Regions from separate parts of the Buttiauxella sp. BIGb0471 genome, predicted to be linked through region 2. Evidence: predicted binding sites of a transcription regulator. Region 2 holds the regulator's gene; each other region holds the start of a gene.
The links. Region 2 encodes Fur, which represses iron uptake genes when iron is present. Its sites were predicted from a motif close to ATAATAATGAGAACNACTATCAA; they were not measured.
Positions count from the first base shown of each region.

Region 1: a site for Fur is predicted at 965-987, ahead of fepD (Fe(3+)-siderophore ABC transporter permease). Genes of this name have one in related genera too.
Region 3: a site for Fur is predicted at 1,104-1,126, ahead of M2371_RS03670 (DNA polymerase III subunit theta). Genes of this name have one in related genera too.

Region 1 covers NZ_JANUEU010000005.1:294,072-296,273, forward strand. Annotated here, with positions in the region: gene fepD (Fe(3+)-siderophore ABC transporter permease) at 1-943, opposite strand, end outside; gene entS (enterobactin transporter EntS) at 1,056-2,202, shown strand, end outside.
Region 2 covers NZ_JANUEU010000002.1:128,989-131,190, reverse strand. Annotated here, with positions in the region: gene ybfE (LexA regulated protein) at 1-127, shown strand, start outside; gene fldA (flavodoxin FldA) at 279-809, shown strand; gene fur (ferric iron uptake transcriptional regulator) at 1,092-1,544, shown strand; gene chiQ (ChiQ/YbfN family lipoprotein) at 1,634-1,966, opposite strand; gene chiP (chitoporin ChiP) at 2,014-2,202, opposite strand, start outside.
Region 3 covers NZ_JANUEU010000001.1:781,817-784,018, reverse strand. Annotated here, with positions in the region: gene copD (copper homeostasis membrane protein CopD) at 1-664, opposite strand, end outside; gene yobA (CopC domain-containing protein YobA) at 670-1,044, opposite strand; gene M2371_RS03670 (DNA polymerase III subunit theta) at 1,203-1,433, shown strand; gene M2371_RS03665 (carbon-nitrogen hydrolase family protein) at 1,566-2,202, shown strand, end outside.

The sequences.
Region 1 (2,202 bases), on a different contig from region 2:
CGCTAACCACCGACACCCGCAGTTCACCCGGCACCAGCAGGCGGCCAACAATATCGGCGAACAGCAATAGTGCAGGCGTGGCAATCAGGGTGACGGGGAGCGACCAGCGGTGATCGGCCCCCACCAGCCAGCGCGAAAGATGCGGCATCATCAGGCCGATAAACGCAATCGGGCCAACGGCTGCCGTCGCGCTGCCGCACAATAACGTGATGGCGATTAAACCGAGCAATTGAGTGCGTGCAACTTTGCTACCCAGCGCGGTGGCGGTGTCGGTTCCCATGCTCAGGCTGTTGAGTGAACGGCTTATAAACAGGGCAATGGCGCAGCCTGCCAGTACCGGCAACACGATTATTTTCAGCGTGTCGAGGGTGCGAATATCCAGCGTTCCGGCCTGCCAGAAACGTAACTGGTCGTAAACCACCGGGTTAAGCAGTGCGATGCCGTTGCTCAGGCCTTCCAGCACGGCGGCAAGCGCAACGCCCGCCAGCGTTAAACGCACCGGGCTGAGTTGCCCGCCGCCCTGGCTGCCGGTAAATGCCACCACCAATGCGGCGCACAGCGCACCAGCAAAGGCCATGCCGAGCAGGGCAATCGGTGAAGAAAAACTCCAGACCGCCGCACCTAATACAATGGCAAAACTGGCCCCGGCATTGACGCCAAGCAGGCCGGGGTCGGCTAGGGGATTACGAGTCAGAGTTTGCATCAGCGCCCCGGCAAGGCCGAGTGCGCCACCGGCGAGAATGCCTGCCAGCGTACGCGGAAGGCGAGCGTCGAGCACGATAGTGCAATCAGCACTTCGGCATTGACCGCTGAATGCATCGATAACGACCTCAACGGGCAGTGATTTTGCCCCAATAAGCAGACTCATCACCGCCATTAAGAGCAACAGCAAAAACAGAATCAGCAGCGTCACAACGCGTGTTGATGGCCGTGGAAATAACATAAATCCCTTTCATGAAAATTAATGATAGTTATTATCATTATCACTCTTATTTGTTTATGTTAGCATGAGCCGCCTCGCACCCGGAAAGAAAAATTCGCTTTAAGGCCCTGTAATGAACCGCAATTCTTTGCTGCTAAATCTCAGTTTGCTCAAGACTCATCCCGCTTTTCGCGCCGTCTTCCTTGCTCGCTTTATTTCCATCGTCTCGCTGGGGTTACTCGGTGTTGCCGTTCCGGTACAAATCCAGACGCTGACCGGCTCCTCGCTGCAAGTCGGCCTCGCGGTGACGCTCACCGGCAGTGCGATGTTTATCGGCCTGATGATGGGCGGGGTGCTGGCTGACCGTCATGAACGCCGCCGTCTGATTTTGCTCGCCCGCTCCACGTGTGGCGTCGGTTTTATTGGCCTGACGATTAACGCCGCGTTGCCGGAACCTTCGCTGGCGGCGATTTACTTGCTTGGCGTGTGGGATGGATTCTTTGGCGCACTGGGCGTGACGGCACTTCTGGCGGCGACTCCCGCGCTGGTTGGGCGTGAAAATTTAATGCAGGCGAGCGCGATAACCATGCTCACCGTGCGCCTGGGTTCAGTGATTTCACCCATGATTGGCGGGCTGCTGCTGGCGTCAGGCGGTGTGGTATGGAACTACGCGCTGGCTTCCGTCGGCACGTTTATCACGTTATTGCCGCTGCTGAGTTTGCCGAAACTGGCACCGCCGCCGCAGGCGCGTGAAAATCCGCTGCTCTCGTTGTGGAATGGGCTGCGTTTCCTGGTCGGCCATCCGGTAATCGGCGGCATTGCGTTAGTCGGTGCGCTGCTGACGATGGCGAGTGCGGTGCGCGTGTTGTATCCGGCACTCGCCGGGCACTGGAATATGAGTGCGGCGCAAATCGGCCTGATGTACGCCGCCGTTCCGCTCGGTGCGGCAATCGGCGCGTTGACCAGTGGGCGTATCGCGCATCACGTTCGCCCGGGCATGATTATGCTGGGGACGGGAATTGTGTCGTTTATCTCCATTGGCGTCTTTAGCCTGATGCCGGTTTGGGGGCTTGGGCTGGCGTGCCTCGCGCTGTTTGGCTATCTCAGCGCCATCAGCTCTTTGCTGCAGTACACCTTAATTCAGACGCTGACGCCGGACGGGATGTTAGGGCGAATCAACGGTTTATGGACGGCGCAGAACGTGACGGGCGATGCGATAGGGGCCGCAATTTTAGGCGGGATGACGGTGGCGTTAACGCCAGTCGCAGCAGCGAGTTACG
Region 2 (2,202 bases):
AGTGGAGCTAAAGCTCAATAACGATGCGGTAGATGCTCTCAACCAACTGGCTGAAGCGCGCAACATCAGCCGTAGCGAGCTGATTGAAGAGATACTACTCGCACAACTGAAGCAGCATCTCAGTTAGTTTTAGTGCTATGTCCTGGTATGCAATGTTGCAGTCTGTGCACACCGGGGCGATAGCAGTTTCCGCACCACGAAGTGTTCTGCTATGATTGCCCTATCTGTGGCCAAATAGCAGCCACCATACCATTAAGTATCAAGAGGTTATTTTACTCATGGCAATCGTAGGCATTTTTTTCGGCAGCGACACTGGTAACACCGAAAATATCGCGAAAATGATTCAAAAACAGCTCGGTAAAGAAGTTGCTGAGGTGCATGACATTGCTAAGAGCAGCAAAGAAGACCTGGAAGGCTTCGATATTCTGCTTCTCGGCATCCCAACGTGGTATTACGGTGAAGCACAATGCGACTGGGATGATTTCTTCCCGACGCTGGAAGAAGTTGATTTCAATGGCAAACTGGTTGCTCTGTTCGGCTGTGGCGACCAGGAAGATTACGCAGAATACTTCTGTGACGCGTTAGGCACTATCCGCGACATCATTGAGCCACGAGGCGCAGCTATCGTCGGTCACTGGCCAACGGCGGGCTACCATTTTGAAGCCTCTAAAGGTCTGGCTGACGACGATCACTTTGTTGGTCTGGCTATCGACGAAGATCGTCAACCAGAACTGACGGCTGAACGCGTTCAGAAATGGGTCAAACAAGTTTCTGACGAGCTGAACCTGGCAGATATCATCAACGCCTGATGCCAGATGTGGCGCAACTATTGGGTTGCGTCACATTGATAGATATTATCGATTAAAATAATCGCTACAAATTTTTAACTTTTCAGTTTGTCCCTGTACAATGAACTCCTGATCAAAAAGCTAGCAAGGCAAACAAATCGCGACTCAGCCGCCATTTTTTAGCTTGATTATGCATAATACTTGCGGTTCCCATTTAGAAATGGCAGTTCTATAATGAGACGCATTCATCTTAACGCTCACCCTGAGTCCGAGCGAATCGTTAAGCAACAGGACAATTTCCGCATGACTGACAATAATACCGCATTAAAGAAGGCCGGCTTGAAAGTCACGCTTCCGCGATTAAAAATCCTTGAAGTGTTGCAAGGGCCGGTGAACCACCACGTCAGTGCGGAAGACCTCTATAAACGTCTGATTGATATGGGCGAAGAGATTGGTCTCGCCACCGTTTATCGTGTACTAAACCAGTTTGATGATGCAGGCATTGTGACTCGTCATAATTTCGAAGGCGGAAAATCCGTGTTCGAACTGACGCAGCAGCATCACCATGACCATCTGATCTGTCTGGATTGCGGCAAGGTTATTGAATTTAGTGATGATTCAATCGAAGCCCGCCAGCGCGAAATCGCATCACGTCATGGCATTCGTCTGACTAACCACAGCCTGTACCTTTACGGTCACTGCGCTGAAGGTGATTGCCGTACTGATGAAAACGCACACGAAATCAGCGAAAGGTAATCTGCATCTTTTGGCATCTGATTCAGCTGCCAGATGTAAAAAAACCGGTGAGGAAGCTCACCGGTTTTTTTATGGCTTACGCACTACCATTATTTGTTGTTAGCGCGAATCTCTTGCCAGATTTTATCGCACTTGGCTTTGACCGCCTGGTCATTACCCGTACGAGTTGCCTGGATGCAGTTCTGGTAATCCAGGGTACGAACCGTTTCTTTCTTCGCGAAATCCTGATGCTCTTTTTCCTGAGCCAGTACATTCAACACGCTTTGGCAGGCCTGAATTTTATCCGGGTTACCTTCTGCGGTGTTAATACAGGCGCTATACGCTTGTTTCAATTTAGTATCTTCCGGAGCCGTTTTAGGTTGTTGCTGCGCACACGCACTCAAACCTAACGCCATCACCACTGTCAGAACGATTTTTTTCATGCTTGATATCCTTAAGAAATCCGGGCGTTTTCACGCCCGGATTCGAATCAGAAGATGGTGAACGGTGCGATAACAATGAATTTCACGTCACGCTCATCCTGGAAGATGTTGCCGTAACCACCGCCCCAGCTTGGGATGTCGGAATGGTTGTCGTATTGAGTGAAGTGCAGTTTGAACAGAGTGCCTTTCGCACGGCCATCCTGAACGGTATACAACGCATCAAGGCTGTACGCAGA
Region 3 (2,202 bases), on a different contig from region 2:
TATCCAGTGGCAACGACCAACCTAAAATCATCAGGCTGTTGACGACACCACTGAGCAATACCGCTGCAACCGCTAAATGCCCGTAACGAGAAAAACGCATCATCGCGGTGATCGCCTCACCTCGCCAGCGCGGCTTTTTCGCCATACGCATACACATCAGCAGCGGCAATAAACCACCAGCCCACCAGCCCGCGCTCAGTAAATGCACCGCATGATTCAGACGTTGCAAGCCGCCGACGAAACCTTCGCGCATCGCCGCATGGCCGACGCCCGCCAGTAAAATAAGTTGCGCTGCCGCAAGAATAAGTAACATGGCCTGCAGGGTACGTGGTTTGAGTAACAGCACCGCAACCGTCACCACGCCGAGTAGGATCTGCCATAACCAGACGGAGCCAAAGCGCGTGCCAAGAACTGCCAGCCAGACTTGCGGATTAATCGCATCTGGCCAACCGCTTCCCATCATTCCCGCCTGCGCACATAACAACATTACGGCGCTCAGCATTGTCATCCATACAGCGGATTGCCACAGCCATTTCAGCCTGCGAATGAGAACCGGTTTGAATGCCTTAGGGGCTAATAATGAGCATGAAATGGTACTGCCCAGCAGTACCATTAAGGCGGTGAAATGAATGAATCGCAGCGCGATATAAAGAGAGGGCAACATTCGGTTTATTTCACCGAGAAGTGGTAATTCCCTTTTGTCTTATGCCCATCGACCGACACGACATGCCAGTCGACCTGATAGTCACCCGGCTTCAGAGCTTCTTCAACAGGAACAATCAGCTGCTTCTCATCTTTTTCATTGCGCTTCGCAGTGCCCGTTTTTACCGCAGCTTGCTGTGGCCCGGTCAACGTGAGTCCGCTAAAATTCGCCTCAACACCTTCAGAGAAATTAAGGGTAATTGCCTGTGGTGAAGCCGTTACCGCAGCATCTGCCGCAGGATATTGATGTTTTAAATGCGCGTGTGCCAAGGCAGAGCCGGAAGCTGTGAGGGCGGTAAACAATGTAGCGATGGTTAAGAGACGAGTTCGAGTGAAAGCCATATCAACTATTCCTTTTTCTTATTCGAGACGGCAAAAGGATAACCTTGAGTGCTGGCTAAGTCGAGATGAGAACAGCTATCAATGATTGAATATTGCCGTAAAGGGTTGTCATCCACGGCAGCAACCAGTACCTTTGCGGCACAAAACAGGAGGCCGATATGAACCACAATCTTGCTGAATTACCCCAGGACGAAATGGATAAGATCAATGTTGATCTTGCTGCTGCAGGCGTTGCCTTTAAAGAGCGTTACAACATGCCAGTTATTGCCGAAGTTGTTGAGCGCGAACAGCCGGCGCATTTGCGAGATTGGTTCCGGGAACGTTTGATTGCACACCGTCTGGCTTCCGTTAATCTGTCACGACTTCCATACGAACCTAAAGTGAAATAAAAATCCGCTGCCTTAAACTTCCTGACAAAAATGGTGTTAAGATTTTTCTCGGTAAAAGACTGAGAAACACAGGAATTACCTGTTTAGGCCATAGGATGATGGCCGTTGGGTAGATTGATTAAGGAAGAACGTATGCCTGTCTGGAATGTTGCAGCGGCGCAGTATGGCGCCACCCTCGATGACCTCGACTCGAATATCTCACATCATTTAGAATTTATCCGGTGTGCTGTACGCGAACAAATTGACCTTCTGATTTTCCCAGAGCTTTCTCTCACCGGATTCAATATAGAAAATCACCACGCTTGCTCCCTTCCCTTTACTGATGAACGCCTTAACCCTTTGCAAAATGCAGCCGTAGAACACCAAATGACCATTGTGGTGGGTTTACCTTTGCAATGCGAAAAAGGCGTTACGGCTGGTTCGGTTGGTTTTTTGCCCGATGGTTCCCGCGTTGCATGTTGTAAACCTACCAGCAACGATATGGACCTGCCCGGACAACACACACCCTTAGTCGGCTTACATAACCGTAGTGTGGCGATGGGCTTTAGCACCGGCAGTGATGAAGAAACCTGGCCGCGCAGTGCAGCTGAAATGGGGGCGAGTCTTTATGCCACCGGAAAATTCATCAACGAAATCAGCTACCAACAAGACGAAATGTATTTGCAGCGTTGGGCGCATAAGTACAATTTGCCGGTATTACTGGCAAATCATGCCTGGTCGGATGGGAAATATCGTTCAGCCGGGCGTAGCGCATGTTGGGACGATCGCG